3 regions of the Pseudomonas sp. TMB3-21 genome follow, and region 3 is predicted to be linked to each of the others. Evidence: predicted binding sites of a transcription regulator. Region 3 holds the regulator's gene; each other region holds the start of a gene.
The links. The regulator FliA, encoded in region 3, starts transcription of late flagellar genes. The targets are predictions, from matches to a motif close to CTAAAGTTTNNNNNNNNNNNGCCGNTAA.
Positions count from the first base shown of each region.

Region 1: the regulator FliA is predicted to act here: its motif matches at 7,631-7,658, upstream of ACYZTS_RS08130 (methyl-accepting chemotaxis protein).
Region 2: the regulator FliA is predicted to act here: its motif matches at 8,246-8,273, upstream of ACYZTS_RS24410 (methyl-accepting chemotaxis protein).

Region 1 covers NZ_CM142718.1:1,760,423-1,771,248, reverse strand. Annotated here, with positions in the region: gene ACYZTS_RS08165 (secondary thiamine-phosphate synthase enzyme YjbQ) at 1-102, opposite strand, end outside; gene ACYZTS_RS08160 (ammonium transporter) at 316-1,653, opposite strand; gene glnK (P-II family nitrogen regulator) at 1,689-2,027, opposite strand; gene ACYZTS_RS08150 (accessory factor UbiK family protein) at 2,447-2,707, shown strand; gene ACYZTS_RS08145 (hypothetical protein) at 3,389-3,544, shown strand; gene ACYZTS_RS08140 (hypothetical protein) at 3,581-3,748, shown strand; gene ACYZTS_RS08135 (YifB family Mg chelatase-like AAA ATPase) at 3,926-5,419, shown strand; gene ACYZTS_RS08130 (methyl-accepting chemotaxis protein) at 5,543-7,519, opposite strand; gene ACYZTS_RS08125 (LysR substrate-binding domain-containing protein) at 7,709-8,629, opposite strand; gene ACYZTS_RS08120 (NorM family multidrug efflux MATE transporter) at 8,785-10,179, shown strand; gene ACYZTS_RS08115 (putative bifunctional diguanylate cyclase/phosphodiesterase) at 10,320-10,826, opposite strand, start outside.
Region 2 covers NZ_CM142718.1:5,363,104-5,373,929, forward strand. Annotated here, with positions in the region: gene ACYZTS_RS24370 (succinate dehydrogenase iron-sulfur subunit) at 1-90, opposite strand, end outside; gene sdhA (succinate dehydrogenase flavoprotein subunit) at 102-1,874, opposite strand; gene sdhD (succinate dehydrogenase, hydrophobic membrane anchor protein) at 1,878-2,246, opposite strand; gene sdhC (succinate dehydrogenase, cytochrome b556 subunit) at 2,240-2,614, opposite strand; gene gltA (citrate synthase) at 2,976-4,265, shown strand; gene ACYZTS_RS24395 (DMT family transporter) at 4,360-4,815, opposite strand; gene ACYZTS_RS24400 (DMT family transporter) at 4,815-5,300, opposite strand; gene ACYZTS_RS24405 (LysR family transcriptional regulator) at 5,441-6,376, shown strand; gene ACYZTS_RS24410 (methyl-accepting chemotaxis protein) at 6,522-8,204, opposite strand; gene ACYZTS_RS24415 (Na+/H+ antiporter family protein) at 8,453-9,769, opposite strand; partial or broken gene ACYZTS_RS24420 (methyl-accepting chemotaxis protein) at 10,436-10,826, shown strand, end outside.
Region 3 covers NZ_CM142718.1:5,506,073-5,516,898, reverse strand. Annotated here, with positions in the region: gene flhF (flagellar biosynthesis protein FlhF) at 1-780, shown strand, start outside; gene fleN (flagellar synthesis regulator FleN) at 897-1,727, shown strand; gene fliA (RNA polymerase sigma factor FliA) at 1,724-2,464, shown strand; gene ACYZTS_RS25245 (chemotaxis response regulator CheY) at 2,631-3,002, shown strand; gene ACYZTS_RS25240 (protein phosphatase CheZ) at 3,025-3,813, shown strand; gene ACYZTS_RS25235 (chemotaxis protein CheA) at 3,860-6,100, shown strand; gene ACYZTS_RS25230 (protein-glutamate methylesterase/protein-glutamine glutaminase) at 6,152-7,285, shown strand; gene ACYZTS_RS25225 (flagellar motor protein) at 7,285-8,025, shown strand; gene motD (flagellar motor protein MotD) at 8,038-8,931, shown strand; gene ACYZTS_RS25215 (ParA family protein) at 8,972-9,760, shown strand; gene ACYZTS_RS25210 (CheW domain-containing protein) at 9,876-10,766, shown strand.

The DNA.
Region 1 (10,826 bases), 1.9 Mb from region 3:
CCGACATGCCTTGAGTTCAGGCAAGCCGGCGAGTAACTCGTCCGTTACCAGATGAAAGCCCCGGGGCCGTGCCCGCAGAGTAATCAGCGTCTGTCGCCACATACAGTTCTCCGCACGTTCGGGGCGCATTCTAGCGCGCTCTGGGAAAAAACAAAGGCCCTAATAATCCTTCAATCATGTAAGCCTTTGGCCGTAGAAAAACGCCTGTCGTAAACGCTGCCGTACATGTACGAAAAAACCTTTCAGCCATGACTTCAGAGACAAATTTCAGGCAAAAAAATGCCCGGCAAGCCGGGCAGATTTTTTAGCCGTGTCTTACAGGTTGTAGCCGCGTTCGTTGTGCAGCGACAGGTCGATGCCGACTGCCTCTTCTTCTTCGGTAACACGCAGACCCATGACAGCGTCCAGCACCTTGAGAATGATGTAAGTGATGATACCGGTGTAAATCACCGTGAAACCTACGCCTTTGCACTGAATCCAGACTTGTGCAGCGATATCGGTAACGGTGCCGAAGCCACCCAGCGATGGTGCGGCGAAGACACCGGTGAGGATTGCGCCGAGGATACCGCCGATCCCGTGGACACCGAAGGCGTCCAGCGAATCGTCGTAGCCGAGTTTGCGTTTCAGGGTGGTGGCGCAGAAGAAGCACACCACGCCCGCTGCCAGACCGATCACCAGTGCGCCCATCGGGCCTACCGTGCCAGCGGCCGGAGTGATCGCAACCAGACCGGCGACCACACCCGAAGCAATACCCAGTGCGCTTGGCTTGCCGTGGGTGACCCATTCGGCAAACATCCAGCCCAGTGCAGCAGCAGCCGTTGCGATCTGAGTCACCAGCATCGCCATACCGGCCGTGCCGTTGGCAGCCGCGGCGGAACCGGCGTTGAAGCCGAACCAGCCAACCCACAGCATGGCCGCGCCCATCAGGGTGTAACCAAGGTTATGCGGTGCCATTGGCGTGGTCGGGAAACCTTTACGCTTGCCGAGCACGATGCACGCTACCAGCCCCGCCACACCGGCGTTGATGTGCACTACGGTGCCGCCAGCAAAATCGAGCACGCCCCAGTCCCACATCAGGCCGCCGTTACCGGCCCAGACCATGTGCGCAATCGGCGCGTAGACCAGGGTGAACCAGATGGTCATGAAGATCAGCATCGCGGAAAATTTCATCCGCTCGGCGAAGGCACCGACGATCAGCGCCGGGGTGATGATGGCGAAGGTCATCTGGAAGGTGATGAACACCGCTTCAGGGAACAGCGCCGCAGGACCGGTCACACTCGACGGCGTGACACCAGCGAGGAACGCCTTGCCCATGCCGCCGAAGAACGAGTTGAAGTTGACGACGCCCTGCTCCATACCGGTGGTGTCGAACGCGATGCTGTAGCCATAAATGACCCACAGAATGCTGATCAGACCGGTAATGGCGAAGCACTGCATCATCACGGAAAGAATGTTTTTGGAGCGAACCATGCCGCCGTAGAACAGCGCGAGGCCGGGAATGGTCATGAACAGCACGAGGGCTGTCGAGGTCAGCATCCAGGCGGTATCGCCGGAATTGAGGACTGGGGCCGCCACTTCGTCTGCCGCCATAGCCAGGCTGGGCATTACGAGGGACAACAGGGCTCCTAGCCCTGCGAATTTACGCAGAGTCATATTGTTTTCTCCTGGGGCGTTGGGTTTGTGGCGGCTTAGATCGCGTCGGTATCGGTTTCGCCGGTACGGATGCGAATCGCCTGTTCCAGATTGACCACGAAGATTTTGCCGTCACCGATCTTGCCGGTATTGGCCGCCTTGGTTATCGCCTCGATAACCCGGTCAAGATCCTTGTCGTCAATGGCGACATCAATCTTCACCTTCGGCAGGAAATCGACCACGTACTCAGCGCCGCGATACAGCTCGGTGTGACCCTTCTGCCGCCCGAAGCCTTTGACTTCAGTGACGGTAATGCCCTGCACGCCGATCTCGGACAGCGACTCGCGCACGTCGTCCAACTTGAACGGCTTGATGATGGCAGTGACTAGCTTCATGAAAACTCTCTCCCGAATTGGTGGACTTGCCCCAGGAAAACAAACCCGGCTTAAGTCTAAGCGCAGTGCCTGGCTTTGTAACGCGTCGTCGGCCTGCATCGACCGTCCGACGCCAGCTAACCACTCCGCACGAAACACTTCCCCCGTTTCGCTTGGCGCACTGCATTCGTCACTTCGACTGCATCAGTGCATGGGTCCCTTGCGACTAAGCAGAAAGCTTGCCATCTCGCATAAACCCGCGAAATTCAATGGATTGGCCTGGGTTGATCATCTGCTTGCGGGCGACCACTGGCGGTAACGCACAACAACAGTGCGACGCCGTCTATCCGCATGCGCGAAAAGCGTGCATGGCCGGCGTTCGGAATTGACTATAGACACTGCGTGGTACACTGCCCGCCATTGTTTCCAGGACATCAGCCATGCTCGCGCCCAAAGACTTCCTCGACGCCCTGACCGGCACCGCCTCGCGCCTTTTCAGCGGCGACACACCATTGCCGAAAAGCGAAATCGAAAGCCAGTTCAAGGCACTGCTGCAGAGCGGATTCAGCAAACTGGATCTGGTGAGCCGCGAAGAATTTGATAGTCAGATGGTTGTACTGGCGCGGACCCGGGCGCGGTTGGAGAGCCTGGAAGCGAAGGTGGCTGAACTGGAAGCGCGTTTGATTCCGCCGAGCGAGTAAGGCCGACATCCGGGGGGTGCAGGATCCGTTCAGTCCACTGGCCATTTCAGAAATTTCCGGTAGGAGCTGCCGCAGGCTGCGATCTTTTGATCTTCCGGCTCCACGCAAATTATTGGGCGAACATACGCTGGCAACGTTAGCGCACGCCTACAACTACGCCATTCCTACAGCCTGTTTCCTGCCTTCTGATGCCCTACAGTTTTCTAAGTACTGTCCTACAGACCGTGGTTCCAGTACCTGATTACGTAACAATGTCGCCATCTTTTATCGTCCACCGCCTGATCCCACCAGATAACAGCGATGAGACGAAAAGGAAAAGGTACGGAGCTTCGAGACCAAACTTACAAATCGAACGCGCGAAAGCTAGCGCATAAAACCTTCGCCAAAACTTGCGCAAATATTGGCCTCAACATTGATGCTTCGGTGGTCAGGTTCGATCCGATCACTTGCGCTGCCATCGAGGCCTGTCACAGGTGGACAGGAACAGTCTTCTACCCATGGGACAAAATCCCGGACTGGAAGTGCAAGGACTCCAAGGGTTTTGACCTGTCCGTCTGGCATGGAGATGTCTTATGCGGTTTGTGCTACGCAACGCCGAGAAGAAGCACAATTTGCATAAAGGTCATTCTCCTCCAAGGTCATCCGAACAGAGCGCATCCTTTGCGAGGGTGGATAGCCCCCATGGCACTATTAGCAACCGAATTTTATGCGCGGATGGTTGGCTGCAGTGAGATCGAGATACAGGATCCAGACCCTGACGTTGTCTCCTATTATCTGGAACTCGGGTTCGCCTTCGACGAAACCCAGCGTCTTGTCATTTATCTGGATGGCCAATAACATCAATTCACAGGTGGGCCCAACATGAGGCGTTCGATGAACCAAAAAAGAAAAGCGAAGCTGTTGTCTGCCTTCGAATTCCATACCGAGGCGCTACGTTTAGCTGGAACCGTGTCGGCAAATCAGCGACGCTTCCTAGAAGTTGCGGCAATCCGCGGCAAAGAACTGGAGCCTTCCGGCGTACTGGCTGGTGGAAGACTTTAAACTCTTGTCGCCGAAAACCGCCTGAATGGCGGTTTTTTTCTGCCCGCTGAATTGCGTCGACTGTATTTGCAACATCCTGCGAAAGTTTGGGCCTTACACTGACACGCCAAACCCTCAACCCCCGACTACCCTTGAAAAAACCGCAGGAAGCGGTGCTCTTCAGCTCAAGGAACGACCATGTCCCTCTCCATCGTCCACAGCCGCGCCCAGATTGGCGTGGATGCGCCTGCCGTTACTGTCGAGGTCCATCTGGCCAACGGCTTGCCTTCGCTGACGATGGTCGGTTTGCCGGAAGCGGCCGTGAAGGAAAGCAAGGACCGGGTGCGCAGTGCGATTATCAATTCCGGCCTGCAATTTCCGGCGCGACGGATCACGTTGAACCTGGCCCCTGCGGATTTACCCAAGGATGGCGGACGATTTGATCTGGCGATTGCCCTGGGCATCCTTTCCGCCAGCGTGCAGGTGCCGACGGTCACGCTTGATGACATCGAATGTCTCGGAGAACTGGCATTGTCCGGCGCGGTGCGTGCCGTGCGGGGAGTGCTGCCGGCTGCCTTGGCGGCGCGCAAAGCCGGGCGTTCGCTGATGGTGCCTCGGGCGAATGCCGAGGAGGCCTGCCTCGCGTCAGGCTTGAAGGTATTTGCAGTGGATCATTTGCTGGAAGCGGTCGCGCATTTCAATGGCCACAAGCCAGTCGAGCCCTACGTCTCCAACGGCCTGCTGTATGCCAGCAAACCCTACCCCGACCTGAATGAAGTGCAGGGACAAATCTCCGCCAAACGCGCATTGCTGATCGCAGCGGCAGGTGCTCACAACCTTTTGTTCAGTGGACCGCCAGGCACCGGGAAAACACTGTTGGCGAGTCGATTGCCAGGTTTGCTGCCGCCACTGGCTGAACATGAAGCGCTGGAAGTCGCTGCCATTCAATCGGTCACCAGTTGCGTGCCGCTGAGCCATTGGCCGCAGCGCCCTTTTCGACAACCTCATCACTCCGCCTCCGGCCCGGCGCTGGTGGGTGGCGGGTCAAGGCCACAGCCTGGCGAAATCACCCTCGCCCATCACGGCGTGCTGTTTCTCGACGAACTGCCAGAGTTTGATCGCAAGGTGCTGGAGGTGTTGAGAGAGCCGCTGGAATCCGGGCATATCGTGATTTCCCGCGCCAAGGACCGCGTGCGTTTTCCGGCACGTTTTCAGTTAGTCGCAGCGATGAATCCGTGCCCCTGTGGATATCTTGGCGAGCCCAGTGGCAAATGCAGTTGCACGCCGGACATGGTCCAGCGTTATCGCAACAAATTGTCGGGGCCGCTGCTGGACCGTATCGATCTGCACCTCACCGTCGCCCGGGAAGCCACGGCATTGAACCCCGCACTCAAACCGGGCGATGACACCGCAACGGCTGCGCTGCTAGTCGCCGACGCCAGGGAGCGGCAGCATAAACGCCAGGGCTGCGCGAATGCTTTCCTCGACCTGCCGGGACTGCGCCGACACTGCACGTTATCCACCGTCGATGAAACCTGGCTGGAAACGGCGTGTGAACGACTGACACTGTCGCTGCGCTCGGCGCATCGCCTGCTGAAGGTAGCGCGGACGCTGGCTGACCTTGAGCAGGTCGATGACATCACTCGGGAGCATTTGGCGGAGGCGTTGCAGTATAGGCCATCGACTCAGTAAGAGCGGATATCGAGTCGCCGCTTTCGCGAGCAAGCCCGCTCCCACAGGTTCAGCGTCGATCATGCAATTGCGGATCGACACCGTGGGAGCGAGCCTGCTCGCGAAAGCTAGTTCCAGGGCGCCTCAACGAAACCGGTCAACCTCAGCACGCAGCCCGGCCGCCAGGCTTTCCAGCTCTTTGGCAGTGATAGCCAGATTCGACACCACCTCACGCTGTTCGCTGTTGGCCAGCGCAATGCTCTGCAGATTGCTGCTGAGCAACGTCGCGGTGCTGCTTTGCTCTTGGGTCGCCGTCGTAATGGCGGCGAATTGTTGGCCGGCCGAGCGGCTCTGCTCATCAATCCGTGCCAGCGCCGAAGCCACGTTGGCGTTACGCGACAGGCCTTCCTGCATCAGCACATTGCCCTGCTCCATGGTGCTGATGGCATTGCCGGTTTCCTGTTGGATGCTTTGAATCATCCCGGAGATTTCGTCCGTCGCCTGACGCGTACGCGACGCCAGGTTGCGCACTTCGTCGGCAACAACCGCGAAACCGCGACCTTGCTCACCGGCACGGGCTGCTTCGATCGCGGCGTTCAGGGCTAGCAGGTTGGTTTGTTCGGCGATCGAAGTGATCACGCCAACGATGCCGCCGATTTCCTGAGAGCGCTGACCCAAGGTGTTGATCACAGTCGCGGTGCTGTTCAGTGCGCCGGCAATTTGCTCCAGCGACGAAGACGCCTCGTCCATCGATGTACGACCGATCTGGGTTTGTTGGGCGTTTTCCTGCGCCAGGCGCTGAGTGCTGCCCATGTTGTCGGCAATGTTCAGCGAGGTCGCGCTGAATTCTTCCACTGCGCCAGCCATGCTGGTGATTTCGCCGGACTGCTGCTCCATGCCTTCATAAGCACCGCCGGACAAACCGGACAACGCCTGGGCGCGGCTGTTGACCTCGTGCGATGCCTTGCGAATATGCTCGACCATGGTCGACAGCGCCTGGCTCATCTGGTTGAAGGCTCGCGCCAACTGCCCGATTTCATCGTTGCTCGACACGTTCAGGCGCACGCTCAGATCACCGGCGCCCAAGGCCTCGGCCTGACGCACCAGATCCCCCAGCGGCGCCAGTTTGCTGCGCAGCAACCACACGGCCGAGCCGACGGCGATCAACATCGCCAACAGGCTGCCAATCGCCAACTGAATGCCAACGCTCCAGGTCACCGCGCTGATCTCAGCCTTCGGCATGCTGGCCACGACCGACCAAGGACCGCCTTCGAACGGCATAGCGACGCTGTAGAAATCTTCGGACTTATCGCTCCAGAACTCGCCCTTGCCAGGCGTTTTGGACAACCCGACGATGGCCGGGACTGCTTGATCCAGCGCCTGCACACCCGCAATCGGCACCAGCCATTTGTTTTGCTCATCCAGCAACGCCAGGGAACCGGTCTGGCCGATACGGAAGCGCTTCAGGTTGGCAAATTGCGCGTTCTGCGCGTCGGTGTAATCGAATCCTACGTACAACACGGCAATTACCTTACCGGCGCTGTCGCGTACCGGGGTGTATTGCGACATGTACAGGCGTTCGAAAAGCAGCGATCGACCGACAAAGCTCTGGCCCGACATCAGGCGTGCGTAAGCCGGGTTCGCGTGATCAAGCACAGTGCCGATCGCGCGGGTGCCGTCCTGCTTGGTGACGTTTGTGCTGACCCGAATGAACTCTTCACCGCTGCGCACAAACACCGTGGCAACACCGGCAGTCATCTTCTTGAACTCGTCAACTTCCTTGAAGTTGTTATTAAGCACTTCGCTGCCCAGGTGCAGGCCCGGCGTCTGCGCGCCTGCCACAGTCACCGGCTGATCCGGGTGCACGGTCAAACCTTCGGTGAATCGTGTCTCGAACAGCCCGGCCAGGCGCTGGGTGCTTTCGCGCAACGTGCCGTGGAAGGTGCTCAGCTGATCGGCAAGCAAACGGGCCTCACTGGCCAGATGCTCTTCGCGGGTGGTGAGGTTGGCAGTATCCAGCGAACGCAGGGCGAATACGGTACTGCCGGTGATGACAATCGCCAATATTACGGCGAGCGCAAGACCAAGCTGGGAGGCGATCCGGGCACGAGGTTGAGACATGACAGCTCCTGGCTGAGCGAGCGGATCGTCCTGATCGCAGCACACACTCAGCAAAAATTTTTTCCAGTTATGGGAATTGCATCGAACCTGCACGAAGGTTCCACCTGCAGATTTTCGGCGGCATTGCTGAATACTTGAGTAAATAACCGGGATATGGCGCAAAGCCTCTATCCAGGCACCTCTACCGATTCAGCTCAAATGCTCGACGTCGGGCAATTCCATGGCGTCCACCTCGGCTTGCAGGAAGACACTGAGACGACGCATTCGCTCACCACCGGGGCGGGTTTTCGGCCATACGAGGTAATATTTCTCACCACTGGCGACGGCGGTCGGCCACGGCAAACTCAGACGCCCTTGCGCCACATCCTCGGCGACCATCAGCAAATCCCCCATGGACACGCCATAGCCACGGGCGGCAGCGATCATGCCCAGCTCCAGGGTGTCGAACACTTGCCCGCCCTTGAGCGAGACCTGATCGGCCAGGCCCATGCGCTCCAGCCAATTGCGCCAGTCACGTCGGTCCGGTGCCGGATGCAGCAATTCAGTGCTGGCCAGCCGTGCCACGTCCCAAGGCTGATCATCCAGCAGATTGGCCGCACCGACCGGGATCAACTCTTCGGGGAACAGCAGCGTTGCCTCCCAGTCCAGCGGGAAATTTCCGTTGCTGAGAATCACCGCGCAGTCGAACGGCTCGTGATTGAAGTCCACCCTGTCGATGTCCATCCAGGCGCTGGTCAATTGCACTTCATTGCCGGGCTGCAGATGCCGAAAGCGACTGAGCCGCGCCAGCAGCCAGCGCATGGTCAGGGTGGAAGGGGCTTTCATGCGCAGGATGTCATCTTCGGCGCGCAACGTATTGCAGGCGCGCTCGAGGGCCGTGAACCCTTCCCGAACACCCGGCAGAATCAATCGCGCCGACTCGGTCAACTGCAGATGGCGCCCGCTGCGGTGAAACAGCCGACAGGCGAAATGCTCTTCGAGGGTACGAATGTGCCGACTCACCGCGCTTTGCGTAATCGACAATTCTTCGGCTGCACGGGTAAACGAGCTGTGGCGCGCCGCCGCTTCAAATGCGCGCAGGGCATACAAGGGAGGAAGACGACGAGACATTGGGAAAGCTCCTACAGCGGACCCGGTGACGTTAGCAGAAACTCTCGCATGAGTCTGACTCATGCAACCCATCCTTTTTATCCCTTTGTGCTAACCCCGCAGAGCGCCGAGAATCAGCGCTTGCCTGTCCCTCCCATTTATCGAGCGTGATGACCATGCAGCATCCAGCGCGTACTGAACTCTGGGCCATTTTGCGGCTTTCGGGGCCGTTGATTGCCTCGCAGTTGGCGCACATGTTGATGGTTCTCACCGACACGTTGATGATGGCACGCCTGAGCCCCGAAGCATTGGCCGGTGGCGGACTGGGCGCAGCCACCTACTCCTTCGTTTCCATTTTCTGCATCGGGGTGATTGCGGCGGTCGGCACGTTGGTGGCGATCCGTCAGGGCGCCGGCGACATCGTCGGCGCCGCGCGGCTGACCCAGGCCGGTCTGTGGCTGGCGTGGTTGATGGCACTGGTCGCGGGATTGCTGCTGTGGAATCTCAAACCGGTGCTGTTGCTGTTTGGCCAGACTGAAACCAACGTTCAAGCCGCGGGCCAGTTTTTGCTGATCCTGCCATTCGCCCTGCCCGGCTACCTGAGCTTCATGGCCCTGCGCGGGTTTACCAGCGCCATCGGCCGGGCAACCCCGGTGATGGTTATTAGCCTCGCCGGCACGGTGGCGAATTTCCTGCTCAACTATGCGTTGATCACCGGCATGTTCGGCCTGCCGAAAATGGGCCTGGTGGGCATCGGTCTGGTCACCGCGATTGTCGCCAATCTCATGGCCGTTGCGCTGGCTTTGCACATTCGCCGGCACCCGGCGTACGACGCTTATCCGCTGCTCCCAGGGCTGTCGCGGCCCAATCGGCGATACCTGAAAGAGCTTTGGCGCCTGGGTCTGCCGATTGGTGGTACCTATGCGGTTGAGGTCGGGCTGTTTGCGTTCGCAGCGCTGTGCATGGGCACCATGGGCAGTACGCAACTGGCGGCGCATCAGATCGCCCTGCAGATCGTTTCGGTCGCGTTCATGGTTCCGGCAGGCATGTCCTACGCGATCACCATGCGCATCGGCCAGCATTATGGCGCGGGGCAACTGCTGAAGGCGCGCCTGGCTGGGCGGGTGGGGATTGCGTTCGGTGCTGCGGCGATGCTCGGGTTTGCGCTGGTGTTCTGGTTCTTGCCGAACCAGTTGATCGGCTTGTTTCTCGACCACAACGACCCGGCATTCCGTGAAGTCATCAACCTGGCGGTGAGCCTGCTGGCGGTAGCGGCGTGGTTCGAGCTGTTCGACGGCACGCAAACCATCGCGATGGGCTGCATACGCGGGCTCAAGGACGCAAAGACTACCTTCCTGGTTGGCCTCGGTTGCTATTGGCTGATCGGTGCACCCGCCGCGTGGTGGATGGCCTTCAACATGGACGGAGGCCCGACGGGCGTGTGGTGGGGGTTGGCATTGGGACTGGCATGCGCGGCGGTGAGTTTGACGCTGGCGTTTGAGTGGAAGATGAAGCGGATGATTCGGCGGGAGCCGTCATCACAGGGTTTCCAGATCGCCCAGCCGGACTGAGATTCCCTGATGGGACCCCCTGTGGCGAGGGAGCTTGCTCCCGCTGGGCTGCGGAGCGGCCCTAGAATGCTTGGGGTTGCTTCGCAACCCAGCGGGAGCAAGCTCCCTCGCCACAAAAAACTGCTACATCGGAGCGGTAGTTAAACCACCCCGTCCAGGGTGGCCTGCTGACTGCTGCCAAAGCTCAAATACTCGACCAATTCCGCCAACGGCAAAGGCTTGCTGATCAGAAACCCCTGCACCTGATCGCAACCAAACCCACGCAGCAGATCCAGTTGCTCCGGCGTTTCCACGCCCTCTGCGACCACTTCCAGGTTGAGGTTGTGCGCCAGATTGATCATCGCGTGAACCAGTTTTCGATTTTCTTCACGCCCTTCCATGCCGCCGACAAAGCTCTTGTCGACCTTCAACAAGGCGATCGGCAGGCTGTTGAGGTGCACGAACGATGAAAACCCGGTGCCAAAATCGTCCAGGGAAAAACGCACGCCCAGACGTCCGAGGGCGTCCATCGTCTGTTTCACCAGATCACTGCGGCGCATGACCGCTGTTTCGGTCAGTTCAAACTCCAGCCACTGCGCTTCGACACCACGTTCGGCAATCAACCGGCTCAACGTCGACAGCAACTGACTGTCCTGAAATTGCCGGAA
Region 2 (10,826 bases), 140 kb from region 3:
GTCTTTACCACCGGTATCGACCTCGAATTCCTGCATGAACGGCGCGGCGTCCTGATCAGGGTTGTAGCGATAAACACTGACTTTCAACATGGCAGCCACCCTTAATAAGTCCGAATCTTGGGTTCAAAAGTCGGCACCGTTTTCGGCGAGAAGTTCACGGCACGCTTGGTCACGCGCTTGTCACCCGGGAAGTACAGGGTGTGGCACAGCCAGTTTTCGTCGTCGCGATCTTCAAAGTCTTCACGGGCGTGAGCACCGCGGGACTCTTTACGCACTTCGGCGGCGATGGCAGTTGCTTCAGCCACTTCCAGCAGGTTTTGCAGTTCCAGCGCTTCAATACGAGCGGTGTTGAAGGCCTGCGACTTGTCGTTGATCTTGACGTTGGCGATGCGCACGCGCAGGTCGGCCAGCTGGGCAATACCCTTCTGCATGTATTCGCCGGTACGGAATACACCGAAGTAGTTCTGCATGCAGCTTTGCAGTTCGCGACGCAGGGTTGCCACGTCTTCACCGGTAGTGCGCTCGTTCAGAGCGGACAAACGTGCCAGTGCAGCAGTGATGTCGGCGTCGGTGGCGTCATCGTATTCGATGCCGTCGGTCAACGCTTTTTCCAGGTGCAGACCGGCCGCGCGACCGAACACTACCAGGTCGAGCAACGAGTTGCCGCCCAGACGGTTGGCGCCGTGAACCGATACGCAAGCCACTTCGCCTACCGCGAACAGGCCCGGGATGATGGCGTCAACGCCGTCGTCGCCCTGAGTAATCGCCTGACCGTGGATGTTGGTTGGCACGCCGCCCATCATGTAATGGCAGGTCGGAACAACAGGAACCGGAGCAACCACCGGGTCAACGTGCGCAAAGGTCTTGGACAGTTCGCAGATGCCTGGCAGACGGCTGTGCAGCACTTCCTCGCCCAAGTGGTCGAGTTTGAGCATTACGTGATCGCCATTCGGACCGCAACCGTTGCCGGCAATGATCTCTTTAACCATCGAACGGGCAACTACGTCACGACCAGCAAGGTCTTTGGCGTTCGGAGCATAACGCTCCATGAAACGCTCGCCGTGCTTGTTGATCAGGTAACCACCTTCACCACGGCAGCCTTCGGTAACCAGTACACCCGCGCCGGCGATGCCGGTCGGGTGGAACTGCCACATTTCGATGTCTTGTACCGGCACGCCAGCACGCAATGCCATGCCGACGCCGTCACCGGTGTTGATCAGGGCGTTGGTGGTGGATGCGTAGATGCGACCGGCGCCGCCGGTGGCCAGAACGGTAGCCTTGGCACGGATGTAGCTGGTTTCGCCGGTTTCGATGCAGATCGCGATCACACCAACGAACGCGCCTTCCTGGTTCTTCACCAGATCGACTGCGTAGTATTCGTTGAGGAACGTGGTGCCGGCTTTCAGGTTGCCCTGATAAAGCGTGTGCAGCAGTGCGTGACCGGTACGGTCGGAAGCGGCGCAGGTACGGGCGGCCTGGCCACCTTTACCGTAGTCCTTCGACTGACCGCCGAACGGACGCTGATAGATGCGACCCTGTTCGGTACGGGAGAACGGCAGCCCCATGTGGTCCAGTTCGAAAACTGCAGCCGGACCTTCCTGACACATGTATTCGATAGCGTCCTGGTCACCGATGTAATCGGAACCCTTGACGGTATCGTACATGTGCCAGCGCCAGTCATCGTTTGGATCTGCGGAAGCGATGGCGCAGGTGATGCCACCCTGGGCCGAAACGGTGTGCGAACGGGTCGGGAAAACCTTGGTGATCACGGCAGTCTTGTGACCGCCCTGGGCCAGCTGCAGCGCAGCGCGCATGCCGGCACCGCCACCACCAATGATGATGGCGTCAAAAGAAATCGTTGGAATGTTAGCCATGAATCAGATACCCCAGAGAATCTGCACACCCCAGACGAAGTAGGCGAACATCGCAATGCCGCATACTGCCTGGAAAAGGAAACGTACTGCAGTCGCGGACTTGCCCAGCGCCATCGGCGTCAGGTAGTCGGTCGCGATGGTCCACATGCCGACCCAGGCGTGAGCGCCCAGGGCTACAAGGGCCAGCAGACTGAAGATACGCATCCCGTTGTGGGCGAACAGGCCGTGCCACTGGTCGAAACCAATGCCCGGGTTCGCAACGAGGTATCCGATCAGGAAGATGAAATAAGCCGCGAGAACGACCGCAGACACACGCTGTGCCATCCAGTCATAGAGGCCTGAACGCGACAGGTTCGTAACGCTGGTTACCATATCCAAACTCCCGCCAGAACGATCAACACCGCAGACACGGCGATAATGATTTTCGAGCCCAGCTTGCCGCCTTCCAGCGTCTCACCGATGCCCATGTCCATGATCAGATGGCGCACACCGGCTACCAGGTGATACAGAAGGGAGGACAGCAGGCCCCATGCTACGAACTTGGCCAGCGGACTGGTCAAGGTTGCCTTCACGTCGGCAAAACCTTCCTCGGAACCCAGGGATTTGCCCAATGCATAAAGCATGAAGCCAAGGCCCAGGAAGAGGATGATGCCTGAAACACGGTGAAGAAACGACGTAACGCCGGTGATGGGGAGTTTGATGGTCCTTAGGTCTAGGTTTACAGGTCGTTGGCTATTCACGGCTTTTTTTCACACTGAAGAGCCCCTAACAATCAGGGCAAAGTTGTTGGGGAGTGCACTGGTCAGGTAACCACCACCCAGGGATGCGACCCCCAATAAAGCAGGCCCAAAAGCCCCTGGCGGTCGGTGGCCGAGTATAGACAGTTAGGCTACTAATGACAACGCGTTCACCTTCCCCTAATAGCGGATTGCGCAAGTTGAATAAAAGGCGTAAATGGCAGGCAATTTCGAGGAAAAAGTACGGTTAAAGCCTTCTGGAGCAAGACTTTAGGCAAATTGACATTCGAATTTATCTCACTATAGTGGTGCGGGCCCTGCGTGGGGGGTCTGTCTGATGGTTCAAGCATAAATAGGAGGCCACATGGCTGACAAAAAAGCGCAGTTGATCATCGAGGGCGCAGCCCCCGTCGAGCTGCCCATTTTAACCGGCACCGTTGGTCCCGATGTAATCGATGTTCGGGGCCTGACGGCCACGGGCCGCTTCACCTTCGACCCTGGTTTCATGTCGACCGCCTCGTGCGAATCGAAGATCACCTATATCGACGGCGACAACGGCATTCTGCTGCACCGCGGCTACCCGATCGAACAGCTGGCTGAAAAGTCGGACTACCTGGAAACCTGCTACCTGCTGCTCAACGGCGAATTGCCAACTGCAGAACAGAAGGCCCAGTTCGTCAGCACCGTAAAGAACCACACCATGGTCCACGAGCAACTGAAGACTTTCTTCAACGGCTTTCGCCGCGACGCCCACCCAATGGCCGTCATGTGCGGTGTAGTCGGCGCCCTCTCGGCCTTCTACCACGACTCCCTCGACATCAATAACCCGCAGCATCGCGAGATTTCCGCAATCCGTCTGGTTGCCAAGATGCCGACCCTGGCAGCGATGGTTTACAAGTACTCCATGGGCCAACCCATGATGTACCCGCGCAACGATCTTTCGTACGCGGAGAACTTCCTGCACATGATGTTCAACACGCCGTGCGAGATCAAACCGATCAGCCCGGTACTCGCCAAGGCCATGGACCGGATCTTCATCCTCCATGCCGACCACGAGCAGAACGCCTCGACCTCCACCGTGCGCCTGGCCGGTTCTTCGGGTGCCAACCCGTTTGCCTGCATCGCCGCCGGCATCGCTGCACTGTGGGGCCCTGCCCACGGCGGCGCGAACGAAGCTGTGCTGACCATGCTTGACGAAATTGGCGATGTGTCGAACATCGACACCTACATCGCCAAGGCCAAAGACAAGAACGATCCGTTCAAGCTGATGGGCTTCGGTCACCGGGTTTACAAAAACCGCGACCCGCGCGCCACCGTGATGAAGCAGACCTGCGACGAGGTGTTGAAGGAGCTTGGTATTCAGAACGATCCGCAACTCGAACTGGCCATGCGCCTGGAAGAGATCGCGCTGACCGACCCTTACTTCATCGAACGTTCCCTATACCCGAACGTCGACTTCTACTCGGGGATCATCCTCAAGGCGATCGGCATTCCAACCAGCATGTTCACCGTGATCTTCGCGTTGGCTCGGACCGTTGGCTGGATCTCGCACTGGAAGGAAATGCTCTCCAGCCCGTACAAGATTGGCCGTCCGCGTCAGTTGTATACCGGTTACGAGTCGCGTGATATTTCCAAGCTGGAAGATCGCAAGTAAGCACTGTCTTGCGATAACCGTTGTAGCTGCATAAAAAAACGGCCTCTATTTGATAGAGGCCGTTTTTGTTTATGCGGTGAAAACAATTGAGGCGTCAAGCCTCCCGCGAACTGCTGCGATACATGAAAACCAGCGCCAAACCCAGAAGTACCATTGCCAAGACGCGACTTCCCGACAATTCAATCGCCGGATTTCCCAGCCAGCCGAAGTTATCGATCAACATGCCCATGCCCAACTGGCCGACAATAACTGCCACCGTCGCCACGGCCGTCCCTACGCGAGGAACGGCGCCGACCATCACGATCATGTAAACCACACCAAACAATGCCCCGCCGAGCTGCCACTTCGGCACGTCCAGCAGGCTCATCGCATGCGCTGGTTCAAAAAACAGAATCAGCAGCCCCGTCACTACAGCACCTACCGCAAACGTCAGCAAACTGCTGCGCAATACGCCGACCGTCTCACCCAGACGCCCGTTGATTGCCGCTTGCACGCTTAGTACTGCACCGGCCGCCACGACCACCGCCAACAAAATAATCAGATTCATCATTAACCCCGAGCAATCAGAACAAGCGCCGCCACAATCAGCAGCAAGGCCAGCCAACGTTCACCGTTGACCTTTTTGCGCGTGGCACCGAACCAGCCAAAATGGTCGATCAGCACACTCTTGCCGACCTGCCCGGATAGAATCGCGATCATGGTCATCGCGACGCCGATATGCGGGGTCGCCATCGTCAGCACCACCACGTATATCGGCCCGAGAAACCCGCCGATCAACTGCCAGCGAGGTAGCTCGCTTAATGCCGGGCCCTGCCGCGGACCGCTGAATAACAACAGCAGAAACAGAATCGCGGTGCCCACGCCGAAGATGCTCAAGGTCGCCCACAAGTGTCCGACTTGCACACCGAGCGGCCCTAAAAGGCCCGCCTCCACTGACAGGCCCATGCCGGCCAGAATAACCAGCGGCAGCAACAACACACGCAGCCCGGGTTTTACCGCTGGCGTTGCAGCGGTTTCGGTTGAAGAAGATTGCATTGGCGAAAACCCACCCGTTATCAAGAAAGCACGATCACCAGGGATGTGCAGAAGTGCGCGCATTATCGGTTGGCCGTGCTTTGCGATAAATGGGATCATCCCGACAACACTTTTGCGCGATACGCACAACAGGATTGCCCATGAACGGCTTCAGTGATTTGGGATTCAAAGCGCTCCGCCTGTTTGTTGCGGTGCTCGACCACGGCAGTTTCTCCGAAGTCGCCCGCCGCGAAGGCCTGGCGCCCTCTTCGATTTCCCGACAGATTCAACTGATGGAACAAGCTCTGAGCCAGCAATTGCTCTATCGCCACACCCGCGCCGTCACGCCCACCGAGGCCGGGCGAATGCTTGGCCACCACGCCAGACTGGTGCTGGCGCAACTGGAGGAAGCCGAACAAGCCCTGCAGGAACAGCGAAGCGAACCCGGCGGGCTGGTGCGAATCAATGCGCCGGTAGTGTTTGGCCAGCGGCACCTGACCCCTTGGCTTGGGCAATTGTGCGAGCGTTATCCGAAGTTGCACCTGGATATCCAGCAGACCGATCACTATATCGATCCGCTGCATGAAGGCGCCGACCTGCTGTTTCGCATCGGCCCGCTGCATGATTCGAGCATGCAGGCGCGGATTCTGGCACCCCATCGCTTTCTGGTGGCGGCGAGCCCGGCCTACCTTGCGCGCCACGGTACACCGCAACATCCGCAGGATCTCGCGACCCATCAGTGCCTGGCCTACAAAGGCGCGGCGGGGCAGCAGCGCTGGTTTTTTCGTCGCGATCAGAAGGACTGGACGCCCTACTCCGTCAAAGGACCGATTACCGGTAACCACGCCGATACGCTCACGCAAGCTGCCGAACAAGGATTGGGGCTGGTGATGTTTCCGTCATGGCTGATTGGCGAAGCGGTGCGCAGTGGCACGCTGGTGCCGGTGCTGAAGGAATATGAAGCGTCCAACAGCTTCGAGCCGCAGCAGATTGCTGTGTTGTGGCCCGGGAGTCGGCGGCTGTCGGTGAAGGTGAGAACGGTGATTGATTTTTATCTGGAGTGTTTTGGCGCGGTGCCGTATTGGGACAGGCAGTAGCCGCCCTCGCCACCCGTAGCAGCTGGCGCAGCCTGCGTCATGCTGTGTACGGCGGCGCAGCAGTCGTAAGTTTTCGAAGCTGATTTTACGACTGCGGCGCGGCCGGACGCAGGCTTCGCCAGCTGCTACAGGACTAGTGTCATTGTCAAATCCGGAACTGACCGACCAGGCCGCCCAAGCGTTGGCCGAGGTCGGCCAGGCTGCGGGTGGTCTGGGCGCCGAGTTGGGTTTCGTCGGCGACGCTGTCCACGGCAACAGCAATTTGATGCACGCTGCGGTTGATCTCCTCCGCCACCGCGGTTTGCTCCTCGGCGGCGCTGGCGATCTGCGCGTTCATCGAATTGATCGTTGCGATCAGCTGCGCCATGGTGTCCAGCGACGCGCCGGCTTCGTTGGCCTGCGCCGACGTGCCGTCCCCCGCTTCGCTCGAACGGCGCATCGCTTCCACCGCCGACTGCGTGCCGGCCTGCAAACGGTCGATCATGCCCTGAATTTCCTGAGTGCTGATCTGCGTACGACTGGCCAGCGCCCGAACCTCATCCGCGACCACCGCAAACCCCCGCCCGGCCTCGCCCGCACGCGCAGCCTCAATGGCGGCATTCAGCGCCAACAGGTTGGTCTGCTCGGCAATCGAACGAATCACCCCGAGCACACTGACAATCGACGAAACATCCTTTTGCAGGCTGTCGAGGGATACGCCGCTGCTGCGGATGTCATCGACCAGCGCATGAATCTTGACGATGCTGCCGGCGACAACGCGCTTGGCGGACTGACCTTCTTCATCGGTTTGTTGCGCGGCGACTGCAGCGTTTTGCGCGCTCTTGGCGACTTCCTGCGCCGCGGCCGACATCTGATTGATCGCAGTGGCGACCTGATCGGTTTCGTGACGCTGACGCTCCATCGCCTGATCCGAACGCTGGGCCTGAGCGGACACCTGATTGACCAGCCCGGTCAGTTGCGAGGTCATTTCGGTAATCTGCCGCACCAGGCCATGAATCTTGTCGACAAAGCGATTGAACGATCCGGCCAGCTCGCCGAGTTCATCCTGGCTGGTGATGGTCAGGCGTCGGGTCAGATCGCCCTCGCCCGCCGCGATGTCGTCGAGGTTGGCTTTCATCTGGTTCAGCGGACGCAGAATGGTGTTGGCCAGCAGCATGCCAGCAACGCCAATCACCAACAGCGCCACCGCCGCGAGGCCAACGATGGTTAGCACCACACCGTGCATGCGCTCCTCGACCTTGGCTTCGACCAGCGCGACTTGTGCCTCGATACCGTCGAGATTGACCGAGGTGCCCACCGCCATGTCCCACTTGGGCAGGTAGTCGGTGTAGCCGAGCTTGGGCACCAGCACCTGGCTGTTACCCGGCAGTGGCGAACTGTATTGCAGGTAGTGAGTACCGTCCTTGGCGACCTTCACCAGGTCGCGGTTGACGTACACGCCGTTCGGATCGCGGTTTTCCTTGAAGCTCTGGCCCACGCCTTCCGGGCTGCTGGCCTTGAACAGGCGCACGGTTTCCGAGTCGTAGCCGAAGAAGTAACCGTCCTTGCCGTAGCTGATGCTCGACAGCAACTTGATCGCTTGAGCCCGCGCTGCGTTATCGCCGGGGGCGGCGGCTTCGTAAAGCGGTTTGATCGTGGTCATGGCCACGGCGACATAACTTTGCAGCGTCGCCTTGGCATCGTTGAGCAGGCGCTGGCGCGTCTCGTCGACTTCGTTGCGCGCCTGCTCCTGCAGAATGAACAACGTGGCCACGCTGATGACCAGCGCAAAGAGCAACACCGGAAGGACGGCGAGGGACAGGACTTTAGCCTTGAGGCTCATGCGCATGACGGTTCACTCTTTTGATTTTATTGGCGTGTATAAAGGCTTTAACGGCACGCCGGATCAAAAGTTGAATGCACGGTAACGCTGCCCTCTATGGAAGCGAGCTTCTGTGGTGAGGGGATTTATCTGTGGCGAGGGGTTTATCCCCGTTGGGCTGCGAAGCAGCCCCGAAGCAGCGTCTTACGACTGCTTCGCAGCCGGACGGGGATAAATCCCCTCGCCACCAAAGCTCGTTCTCACAGAGATTGAGATTAAAGGACCATCGCGGCCACCCAGCCGAACGCCAGCAATGGCAGGTTGTAGTGCAGGAAGGTTGGCACGACGGTGTCCCAGATGTGGTGGTGCTGGCCGTCGACGTTCAGCCCGGAGGTCGGGCCGAGGGTCGAGTCCGAGGCCGGCGAGCCGGCATCGCCCAGCGCACCGGCGGTGCCGACGATGCACACAATGGCAAGCGGGCTGAAACCCAGTTGCACGCACAGTGGCACGAAAATCACCGCCAGAATCGGCACGGTGGAAAACGACGAGCCGATGCCCATGGTCACCAGCAGACCGACCAGCAACATCAGCAACGCGCCGATGGCCTTGCTGTGGCCGATCCACGATGCCGAGGTTTCCACTAGCGACTGCACGTGTCCTGTGGCCTTGATCACTTCGCCGAAGCCCGATGCGGCGATCATGATGAAGCCGATCATCGCCATCATCTTCATGCCTTCGGTGAAAAGATCATCGGTTTCGCGCCATTTGACGATGCCCGACGCCGAGAAAATCAGAAAACCCGTCAGCGCGCCAATAATCATCGAATCCAACAGCAACTGGACGACGAACGCTGACGCGATGGCCACACCGGCGACCATCAGGCTCAGCGGATTGTACTGCACCGCCACTTGCTCGACCCGCTCGATTTTGGCCAGGTCGTACACGCGCTTCTTGCGGTAGCTGATAAACGCCACACCCAACCCCACCAGCATGCCCAGCGCCGGGATACCCATGGCGTGAGTCACGTTGATGCCGCTGATATCGACGCCGCTGCGGGCGACATTGGCCAGCAATATTTCATTGAGGAAGATGTTGCCGAAGCCCACCGGCAGGAACATGTACGGCGTGATCAGGCCGAAAGTAATCACGCAAGCGATCAAGCGACGATCCAGTTGCAGCTTGGTCAGCACATAGAGCAGTGGCGGCACCAGCAGCGGGATAAACGCGATGTGAATCGGCAGAATGTTCTGCGAGGCGATGGCCACGACCCAGAGTAAACCGATCAGCAGCCATTTGACCCGACCGCCGCCGCTCGCGTGATGGCGATCGACCATGGTCAGCGCGCGGTCCGCCAGAGCGTGGGCCAGGCCGGACTTGGCAATCGCCACGGCGAAAGCGCCGAGCAACGCGTAGGACAACGCCACGGTCGCACCGCCGCCGAGGCCGCTGTTGAATGCCTTGAGCGTCGCTTCGATGCCCAGGCCACCGGTCAAACCTCCGACCAGCGCGCCGACGATCAGCGCAATCACGACGTGCACGCGGCACAGGCTGAGTATCAGCATCACGCCAACCGCGGCAATTACTGCATTAATCATCTTTACCTCAGGCCAAACGAAATGAGTCCGGCCGACGGTCTGCGAGGCGCCGCCAGCGGGGTGAACAACAGGTTTATCAGAGGGCGCGCACTGTGCCGCAGAGTGGGGCCGGTGTCAAAGTGACCGGTATGTAAAAAGGGGATTTATCTGAGGCAAAGAGATTTATCTCTGGCTATGGGAATTATCTCTGGCAAAGACATTTATCTGTGGCGAGGGGATTTATCCCCGTTGGGTCGCGCAGCGGCCCCCAGCGACCCCAGTGAACCGCGTCGACATAGATTGCGCCTGCTGCGCAGTCGAACGGGGATAAATCCCCTCGCCACAGGGTTTTTCTATTCGGCATGCACCCCATTACCAATGCTTCGATGGCCGGCATAAAGAAAGCCGTTGCGCGGCCGCTACAGTGCCAAGTCTCAGATATTTATAGAATAAGGACGTTTTCCCATGTCGCTCAGACAACTCTCCATCCAATGGAAAATCACCTTGCTGGCCGGGCTGTGTCTTGCCGGTATCGTGACGCTGCTGGTCGGCCTTTCGCTGTATCGCATGGATCACAGCTCCAAAATGGTCAAAGCCTCGAGCACGCAGATGCTGACCGAGTCCGCTCAGGCGCGGATCGAATCCCAAGGAGAAAATCAGGCGCTGGGGATTCGCCAGCAATTCATGGACGCCTACCAATACGGTCACGGTTTCTCGCGGCAGGTGCTGTTCCTGCGCGATCAGGCCGAAAAGCGTTTTCTGGATGCCTTCGACCTACGTGAAGACCTGACCCGCCAGGTTCAGGCGGCGCTGCAGGCCAACCCGGAGCTGCTCGGCCTGTCGCTGGTGTTCGAACCCAATGCGCTGGACGGCAAGGACGAACTGTTCGCCGGTCAGGCAGAGCTCGGCAGTAACGACAAAGGCCGCTTTGCCCTGTACTGGTCGCAGCCGACCCCAGGCAAGGTGACCTCAATGGCGCTTCCCGAAAGCGACATGGCCGACACCAAAACCGGCCCCAGCGGCGAACCGGCCAACGCCTGGTTCACTTGCCCGCGCACCACACTCAAACCCTGCG
Region 3 (10,826 bases):
CGCGATCTGCTCGAGATGATTACCGGAATTGAAGAACCTCGTCAGGCCTGGCGCATGTTGCTGGCGCACCTGGCGCGAATGATCGCCACCCCGGACGTCGAGCCTCTGGAAGAGGGCGGTGTGATTGCCATGGTCGGCCCTGCCGGCATGGGCAAAACCACCACGCTGGCCAAACTCGCGGCCCGTTACGTGCTCAAGTACGGCGCGCAGAGCATCGCGCTGGTCAGCATGGACAGCTATCGCATTGGTGCCCAGGAACAGCTGAAGACGCTGGGTCGGATTCTCAATGTGTCGGTCACTCACGTTGATCCGGGCCAGTCGCTGGTGCAGGCGCTGGAGCCGTTGCTGCGCAAACGTGTAGTGCTGATCGATACCGCCGGCCTGCAGGCCAGCGATCCGGCACTGCGCATGCAACTCGAAAGCCTGGCCGGTCGTGGCATCAAATCAAAAAATTATCTGGTCCTGGCAACCACCAGCCAGAAACAGGTTCTAACCGCCGCTTATCACAGTTACAAGCGTTGCGGCCTGTCTGGCTGCATTCTGACTAAACTGGATGAGACGGCGAGCCTGGGCGAGGTGTTGAGCCTGGCCATCAGTCATGAATTGCCGGTGGCGTACCTGACCGACGGACCGCGGATTCCGGATGATTTGCATCTGCCGCGCCGTCATCAACTGGTCAGCCGCGCCGTCAGCGTGCAAATGCAGGAAGAACCCAGCGAAGAAGCCATGGCTGACATGTTCGCTGACCTCTACCACAGTCCGACCAAGCGGGTTGGCTGAGGTGATAATGAACAGTTTTCGTACCTACATCGATGGTCTGCCATGCATTGTTCCATTTGTGAACGCGCAGCCAGTAATGTGGCCTCCGTCTATGCAAGACAAGGTAAAGAAATAACATGGGCAGCATGCATCCCGTACAGGTGATCGCGGTGACCGGCGGCAAAGGTGGCGTCGGCAAGACTAACGTGTCAGTGAACTTGTCCCTGGCTCTAGCTGAGCTCGGCCGGCGCGTCATGCTGCTGGACGCCGATCTGGGGCTGGCGAACGTCGACGTTCTGTTGGGGCTGACACCCAAACGTACTCTGGCCGACGTGATCGAAGGCCGCTGTGAACTGCGCGACGTATTGTTGCAAGGGCCTGGCGGAATTCGCATCGTCCCTGCCGCGTCCGGCACCCAGAGCATGGTTCATCTGAGCCCGGCGCAACACGCCGGCCTGATCCAGGCGTTCAGCGATATCGGCGACAATCTCGATGTGCTGGTCATCGACACCGCTGCGGGTATTGGTGACTCGGTAGTCAGTTTTGTTCGCGCCGCGCAAGAAGTGTTGCTGGTGGTGTGCGACGAGCCGACCTCGATCACGGACGCCTACGCGCTGATCAAACTGCTGAACCGCGATTACGGCATGAACCGCTTCCGCGTCCTGGCCAACATGGCCCAGAGCCCGCAGGAAGGGCGCAACCTTTTCGCCAAGTTGACCAAAGTCACAGACCGCTTCCTCGACGTCGCTTTGCAGTACGTCGGTGCAGTGCCGTATGACGAAAGCGTGCGCAAGGCGGTGCAAAAACAGCGCGCCGTTTACGAAGCGTTCCCGCGTTCCAAATGCTCCCTGGCTTTCAAGGCGATCGCGCAAAAGGTCGATACCTGGCCGTTGCCTGCCAACCCTCGTGGGCATCTGGAGTTTTTCGTCGAGCGCCTCGTGCAACAGACCGCAGGACCCGTGCTATGACAGCTACCGGTTACAACGTTTACAAGAAGTCGGCACCTGACGCGCAGTACGAGTTGATCGAGCGTTACGCGCCACTGGTCAAGCGCATTGCCTATCACTTGCTGGCGCGTCTGCCAGCCAGTGTCCAGGTAGAAGATCTGATTCAGGCCGGGATGATCGGCCTGCTCGAAGTGTCGACCAAATACGACGCCAGCAAAGGCGCAAGTTTTGAAACGTACGCGGGCATTCGAATCCGCGGCGCGATGCTCGATGAAGTGCGCAAGGGCGACTGGGCACCTCGCTCGGTCCACCGCAATACGCGCATGGTCAGCGACGCAATTCGCTCGATTGAAGCTAAAACCGGTCGTGACGCTAAAGATCACGAAGTTGCGGCCGAACTCCAATTGAGTCTCGACGATTACTACGGGATTTTGAACGACACCCTGGGTAGCCGTTTATTCAGTTTCGACGACCTGTTGCAGGACGGCGAACACGAAGGGTTGCACGAGGACGGCGCGAGTGCACACATGGAGCCGTCACGCGACCTGGAAGATGAACGCTTCCAGGCGGCGCTGGCGGATGCCATTGCCAACTTGCCGGAGCGTGAGCGGCTGGTGTTGGCGCTGTACTACGACGAAGAGCTGAATCTCAAGGAAATCGGCGAAGTCCTGGGGGTCAGTGAATCCCGGGTCAGCCAGTTACACAGCCAGTGCGCGGCCCGTTTGCGGGGGCGTTTGGGGGAGTGGCGAGCGCGCTGAAGGCAGTGTGGGGACACTGCGAACGTGGCTGGTGTGGTGTTTAACCGCGCCGGTCGCGATCTGCTGTGCTCCAGACAGTCATCGAGTGTTTGCCGGATTGATTGAAGTGGCGCGCCCAGGTGCTGGGCGCGTTTAAGACTGCTTGGAGGTCGAATTGGACAAGAACATGAAAATCCTCATCGTTGATGACTTCTCAACGATGCGGCGGATCATAAAAAACCTGTTGCGTGACCTTGGGTTCACCAACACGGTCGAGGCTGACGATGGCACCACCGCCATTCCGGTTCTCAACAGCGGCAGCATCGACTTTCTGGTAACAGACTGGAACATGCCTGGCATGACCGGTATCGACCTGCTGCGCCACGTGCGCGCCGATGAAAAGCTCAAGCACCTGCCGGTGCTGATGGTGACCGCTGAAGCCAAGCGCGAGCAGATCATCGAAGCGGCCCAGGCCGGTGTTAACGGCTATGTGGTCAAGCCCTTCACGGCCCAGGCGTTGAAAGACAAGATCGAGAAGATTTTCGAACGCATTGGCTGAGAGACGGCGCCACGGGGGAGCTATGGACAACAACGAATCTTCACAGGGTAATTTTGAATCGACCCTGAAAAAACACGCGGTCGAGCTGGTCGAAAGCCTTGAAAAAGGCAGGTTCGGCGACGCGGTGCAATTGATCCATGAGCTCAATCAGACCCGTGACCGCGGCCTGTATCAGGAAGTGGGCAAACTCACACGCGAGCTGCACAGCGCGATCGTCAATTTCCAGATTGACCCGCACATGCCGCAAGCCGAGGAAGTGTCCCAGATAACAGACGCCACCGAGCGTCTGGGTTATGTGGTCAAGCTGACCGAGGCCGCCGCCAACCGCACCATGGACCTGGTTGAAAACGCCACGCCACTGGTCAACGGCCTGAGCGAAGAAGCGCAGGCGCTGAGCGCGGATTGGGGACGGTTCATGCGTCGAGAGGTCGGGGCTGAAGAGTTCCGCGAACTGGCCCGGCGAGTCGACGGTTTCCTGACACGCAGCAGCGCTGACAATCGCGTGGTAGCGAGCAACCTCAACGACATCCTGCTTGCTCAGGATTATCAGGACCTCACCGGCCAAGTGATCAAGCGTGTGACCCAGCTGGTCACCGAAGTTGAAAGCAATTTGCTCAAGCTCGTGCTCATGGCCAGTCAGGTGGACCGCTTCGCGGGCATCGAACATGACCGTGATGCGATGCTTCAAGAAAAAGATCCGCAAAAACATCTCTCTCAGGGTGAAGGTCCGCAGATTCATGCCGATAAAAGAGAAGACGTTGTGTCCGGTCAGGACGATGTGGACGATTTGCTATCCAGCCTAGGGTTTTAGAATTTTAGGTTTTTTAGGTTTTTAGACCTGTAGGAGCACCCCCTTAATGAGCTTCGGCGCCGATGAAGAGATCCTTCAGGATTTCCTGGTTGAGGCCGGCGAGATTCTAGAGCAGCTGTCCGAACAGTTGGTCGAGCTGGAAAGCCGACCGGATGATGCGGATCTGCTCAATGCAATTTTTCGCGGTTTTCACACTGTAAAAGGAGGCGCCGGCTTCCTCCAGCTCAATGAGCTGGTGGAGTGCTGTCACATCGCCGAGAACGTCTTCGACATCCTGCGCAAGGGTGAGCGTCGCGTCGACTCGGAACTGATGGACGTGGTTCTCGAAGCACTGGACGCAGTAAACGCGATGTTTACCGAAGTCCGCGAACGCAGCCCGGTCACGGCCGCGACCCCTGAATTGCTGGCGGCGCTGGCACGTCTGGCAGAACCGCAGAGCGCGGATGAAGTCGCTCCTGCTGCTGAGGTGGTTACAGAACCGGTCGCCGAAAGCGATTCGGGCGACATCACAGACAATGAATTCGAACAACTGCTGGACTCACTGAATGCCGTCAAGGCACAGGCTGAGGCGCCGGCATCTGCTCCTGCTCCTGCTGCTAGCGGTAGCGCGGCGAGCGACGAAATCACCGACGACGAATTCGAATCGTTGCTCGATCAGTTGCATGGCAAAGGTCAGTTCGCCATTGATGCGGTCACTGTCCCTGCGGCACCAGCCGCTCCAGCCGCGCCGAAAGCCGCGGGCGACAGCTCCGACATTACCGACGACGAATTCGAAGCACTGCTCGACCAGTTGCACGGCAAAGGCAACTTCGCCGTTGGCGCGCTGGAATCGGCGATTGCCTCAGTCCCGACACCGGCTGCTCCCAAGGCTGCAGCGGCCGGCGGCGATCTGATCTCCGATCACGAGTTCGAATCGCTGCTGGACGACCTGCACGGTAAAGGCAAGTTCACCGAAGTCGGCACCGGATCGGCAGCTGCCACCGTAGCCGCGCCTGTCGCCAAGGCCGCGGCGCCTGTCGCCAAGGCGCCCGCGCCGAAAGCCGAAGCACCGAAGGCTGCTGCTCCAGCGCCGGCCCGTGCTCCGGCCGCGCCAACACCGGACAAGCCGCCGAGTGAAGCGGAAACCACGGTACGGGTCGACACTGCACGCCTCGACGAAATCATGAACATGGTTGGCGAGCTGGTGCTGGTGCGTAACCGCCTGGTTCGTCTAGGTGCCAACAGCGCCGACGAGGCCATGTCCAAGGCGGTGTCGAACCTTGACGTAGTCACCGCTGATCTGCAAACCGCGGTCATGAAGACGCGGATGCAACCGATCAAGAAGGTCTTCGGGCGCTTCCCGCGTCTGGTTCGCGACCTGGCTCGCCAGCTCAAGAAAGAGATCAACCTGGAACTGGTCGGCGAAGAAACCGACCTCGACAAGAACCTCGTCGAGGCCCTCGCCGATCCGCTGGTCCACTTGGTGCGCAACTCGGTCGACCACGGTATCGAAGAGCCGGCCGAACGCGAAGCGATGGGCAAGCCCCGCAGCGGCAAGGTCATCCTGTCTGCTGAACAGGAAGGCGACCATATCCTGCTGTCCATTTCCGATGACGGCAAAGGCATGGACGCCGACGTACTGCGCGGCATTGCCGTGAAGAAAGGCCTGATGGACAAGGATGCGGCAGACCGCCTGAGCGAGTCAGACTGCTTCAACCTGATCTTCGCCCCGGGGTTCTCGACCAAAACCGAAATTTCCGACGTGTCCGGTCGTGGCGTGGGCATGGACGTGGTGAAAACCAAAATCGCCCAGCTCAACGGCACCATCAATATCTACTCGACCAAGGGCAAGGGCTCGAAGATCGTGATCAAGGTCCCGCTGACCCTGGCGATCATGCCGACGCTGATGGTCATGCTGGGCAATCAGGCCTTCGCGTTCCCGCTGGTGAACGTCAACGAGATTTTCCACCTCGACCTGTCGCGTACCAACGTGGTGGACGGTCAGGAAGTGGTGATCGTGCGCGACAAGGCGCTGCCACTGTTTTACCTCAAGCGCTGGCTGGTCAGCTCCGCCGCTCATGAAGAGCAGCGAGAAGGCCATGTGGTGATCCTTTCGGTGGGCACTCAGCGGATCGGCTTCGTCGTTGATCAGCTGGTGGGCCAGGAAGAAGTGGTCATCAAGCCATTGGGCAAAATGCTCCAGGGAACCCCGGGCATGTCCGGCGCCACCATCACCGGTGACGGCCGCATTGCGCTGATTCTCGATGTGCCGAGCATGCTCAAGCGTTACGCCGCACGGCGTATTTGATTCTGGGGGAGCGGGGCGATCAAAGCCTCGCCCCCGCCTAACGGAGTTTTTATGGCAGTCAAAGTCCTGGTGGTGGACGATTCGGGGTTTTTTCGCCGCCGCGTCTCGGAAATTCTTTCAGCGGATCCAAACATCCAAGTCGTCGGCACGGCGACCAACGGTAAAGAAGCAATCGATCAGGCGCTCGCCCTCAAGCCCGATGTGATCACCATGGACTACGAGATGCCGATGATGGATGGCATCACGGCCGTGCGTCACATCATGCAACGCTGCCCGACGCCGGTCCTGATGTTCTCCTCGCTGACTCACGAAGGCGCCCGCGTAACTCTGGATGCGCTGGACGCCGGCGCGGTTGATTTCCTGCCGAAAAATTTCGAAGATATTTCGCGTAACCCCGACAAGGTCAAACAGCTGCTTTGCGAAAAGATTCTGAGCATTTCGCGCAGCAATCGTCGCGTCAGCACGTACAACGCCCCGGCTCCGGTGGTTGCGCCAGTTACGGCGCCGGTACCCGCTAGTGCCAGCAGCAGTTACGCGAGCATGGCACCGGCACGTCCGGCTCCTGCGCCGACCCCGACCCGCGCGCCTGCGGCCAGTCCGTCGTCTCCGTCGCCCAAACGCAAAGCCTATAAACTGGTAGCCATCGGTACATCCACCGGCGGACCGGTTGCGCTGCAGCGTGTCTTGACGCAATTGCCGGCCAACTTCCCGGCACCGATCGTGTTGATTCAGCATATGCCCGCGGCGTTCACCAAGGCTTTCGCCGAACGTCTGGACAAACTCTGCCGCATCAATGTCAAGGAAGCCGAGGATGGCGACATCCTGCGTCCTGGCCTGGCGCTGCTGGCGCCGGGCGGCAAGCAAATGATGATTGACGGCCGTGGTGCGGTGAAGATTCTGCCGGGCGACGAGCGCCTCAATTACAAGCCGTGCGTGGACATCACGTTCGGTTCGGCCGCGAAGTCCTACGGTGACAAGGTTCTGGCGGTGGTGTTGACCGGCATGGGTGCCGACGGTCGCGAAGGCGCACGTCTGCTCAAGCAGGGCGGCAGCGCAATCTGGGCTCAGGATGAAGCGAGCTGCGTGATCTACGGCATGCCGATGGCCATCGTCAAAGCCGACCTCGCCGACGCGGTCTATGGTCTTGACGATATTGGCCGTCACCTGGTCGAGGCGTGTATCTGATGGATGTACTCAGCCTGATCGGGATTATCATGGCGTTCGTCGCCATCATCGGCGGAAACTACCTCGAAGGCGGTCACCTTGGCGCGCTGGCCAACGGCCCGGCAGCGTTGATCGTGATCGGCGGCACCGTCGGCGCAGCCCTGCTGCAAGCGCCGATGAGCGCCTTCAAGCGGGCGATGCAAATTGTCGGCTGGATTCTGTTTCCGCCTCGCGTCGACCTGGCGGGCGGCGTCGATCGCGTCGTCAACTGGAGCCTCACTGCACGCAAGGAAGGTTTGCTGGGTCTGGAAAGTGTGGCAGACGCCGAAACTGACAGTTACTCGCGCAAAGGCCTGCAGCTGCTGGTCGATGGCGCTGAACCGGAAGCGATTCGCAGCATTCTGGAAGTGGATTTCTACACCCAGGAAAGCCGCGACATCGAAGCCGCGAAATTTTTCGAGAGCATGGGCGGTTACGCGCCAACCATTGGCATCATCGGTGCGGTGATGGGCCTGATCCATGTCATGGGCAATCTGGCCGATCCATCGCAACTGGGCAGCGGCATTGCCGTGGCGTTCGTCGCCACCATCTATGGTGTGGCAAGCGCCAACCTGGTGTTGCTGCCCATTGCCGCCAAGCTCAAGTCGGTTGCCTTGCGCCAGTCGCGTTATCGCGAAATGTTGCTCGAAGGCATTTTGTCGATCGCCGAAGGTGAAAACCCTCGCTCTATCGAGTTGAAGCTTCAGGGCTTCATGGATTGATGGAGGAGGTGAATCGTGGCTCGACGCAGGCATCGTGAAGAACATGTAAACCATGAACGCTGGCTCGTTTCATACGCCGACTTCATCACGTTGCTGTTCGCCTTTTTTGTGGTGATGTACTCCATTTCTTCGATCAACGAAGGCAAGTACAAAGTCATTTCGCAAGCCCTGGTCGGCGTGTTCAACGACGCCGATCGCGCGCTCAAGCCGATTCCGATTGGCGACGAGCGCCCGTTGTCCGTGACCCCGGCCAAACCGCTGGTCAAGGACAGCGAGCAGATCGACGCCGGTATCTCCGGCGCGAGCGACCCGCTCAAAAGCATTGCCGATGACATCAGCGCTGCGTTCGGTGACCTGATCAAATCCAACCAGATGACCGTGCGCGGCAACGAGCTGTGGGTCGAGATCGAACTCAATTCCAGCCTGTTGTTCGGCAGTGGCGACGCCATGCCCAGCGACATGGCATTCAGCATCATCGACAAGGTGGCGGCGATCGTGAAACCGTTCGATAACCCGATTCACGTCGAAGGCTTCACCGACGATCAGCCAATCCGCACTGCGCAATACCCGACCAACTGGGAACTGTCCTCGGCCCGTTCGTCGAGCATCGTGCGCATGCTGGCCATGCAAGGGGTTAACCCCGGTCGGCTGGCGTCGGTCGGTTACGGTGAATTTCAGCCGGTGGCCAACAACGCCACCGTTGAAGGCCGCGCGCGCAATCGTCGCGTGGTCCTGGTGGTGTCGCGCAACCTGGATGTGCGTCGCAGTCTGACCGGCACCGGTACCGCTCATGCGCAACCGGACGCCGCACTGAAGCGGGCTGGCACACAAACTGCACCTACCCCGGTCAAGTCGCCGGGACGAGAGAGCGCCGTCAATTCTCCGTCACCCGCATTAACACGTTGAGCTATTTTCCCGGTCGATCCAGCCGGGTGGAACGATCCGAATGAGAGTCTGGGCAGTCGCCAATCAAAAGGGTGGTGTTGGTAAAACCACTTCCTCCATCGCTCTGGCCGGGTTACTGGCCGAGGCGGGCAAGCGCGTGGTCGTGGTCGATCTCGACCCCCACGGCTCGATGACCAGTTACTTCGGTTATGACCCCGACAGCCTGGAGCACAGCAGCTACGACCTTTTCCTGCACAAGGGCAGCGTGCCCGCAGGTTTGCCTGGGCAACTGCTGCTACCGACCAGTCACGCAAGTATTTCCCTGCTGCCGTCGAGCACCGCGCTGGCCACCCTTGAGCGTCAGTCGCCGGGGCAAAGTGGCCTGGGGCTGGTGATTGCCAAGAGTCTGGCGCAGCTGTGGCAGGACTTCGATTACGCTGTTATTGACAGCCCGCCGTTGCTCGGTCTGCTGATGGTCAATGCCTTGGCGGCCAGCCAGCAATTGGTGATTCCGGTGCAGACCGAACACCTGGCAGTCAAAGGCCTTGAGCGCATGGTCAACACCTTGGCGATGATCAACCGTTCACGCAAAGTCGCGCTGCCTTTCAGCATTGTGCCGACCCTCTTCGACCGCCGCACTCAGGCGTCGCTGGGCACCCTGCGCGTGCTTCGCGATAAATACCCGGAAGAGATCTGGCAAGGCTACATTCCCGTCGATACGCGGCTGCGCGATGCCAGCCGTGCCGGCGTGACGCCTTCGCAATTCGACGGCAGGAGCCGTGGTGTGCTGGCCTATCGTGCGTTGCTCAAGCACATGCTCACAACACAACTCGTTCCGCAGGTGGCTTGATGAATTCATTACCTGTAGGAACTGCCGCAGGCTGCGATCTGTTGATCTTGCTTTGCGACGTTTTCGAGATCGCTAAAAGATCGCAGCCTTCGCCAGCTCCTACAGGGGCGTGCTCATGAGCAAACCGCTGAAGATCACTTCACGCCCGCAACTGGCGCTCCAGTCTTATCTGGACAACTTGTTGATGGATGCGACGGAAGCGTCGTTGGCGCCGGAAATTGAAGCTGCGCCCGAGGTGGTCGAAGTTGTCGAGGAGGAGGGCGCACTGGATGAGTTCCAGGCAGCAGTTCTCGAAGAGCAGGCCCGCGATGCACAGAAACCTGCAGTAGCAGCCGTGCCTGTTGTCGCGCCAATCCTCGCCACCGTCGCCAGGGCACCGGTTGTCCTTGAAGAGGCGCCTGCACCGTTGCTGGCCCCCGTTTCGACCATCGCGCCGCTGTTGCAAGCCTTGGTGCCACCGGTTGTCGAAGTGCACCTGCCACCGAGCAACACGCCGCCACCGGTAGCGGGCAACGGTCGACCGGCCTGGGCCGCGGAGCCGTTCGAATGCCTGTTGTTCGATGTCGCCGGTTTGACGCTCGCCGTTCCGCTGGTGTGCCTGGGCTCGATTTATTCGTTGGCCGGCCATGAGCTGACGCCGCTGTTCGGTCAGCCGGAATGGTTCCTGGGGATCCTGCCGAGTCAGGCCGGTAACCTCAAAGTGCTGGACACTGCGCGCTGGGTGATGCCCGACCGCTACCGCGATGATTTTCGCCAGGGCTTGCAATACGTTATTTCGGTTCAGGGCTACGAATGGGGGTTGGCCGTGCATCAGGTCAGCCGCTCGTTGCGCCTGGACCCCAACGAAATCAAATGGCGCAGCCATCGCGGTCAGCGACCGTGGCTGGCTGGCACGGTGATCGAACACATGTGTGCTTTGCTCGACGTTTCCGAACTGGCCGAGCTGATCGCCAGCGGCGGAGCAAAGCACATGGGCGGCAGCAAGCCGACGCTCAAATCAACCTAACAAACAAGTACGGGCAGTCACTGCCCATACACGGAACACACACCGCCAGCGCGGTTTTTC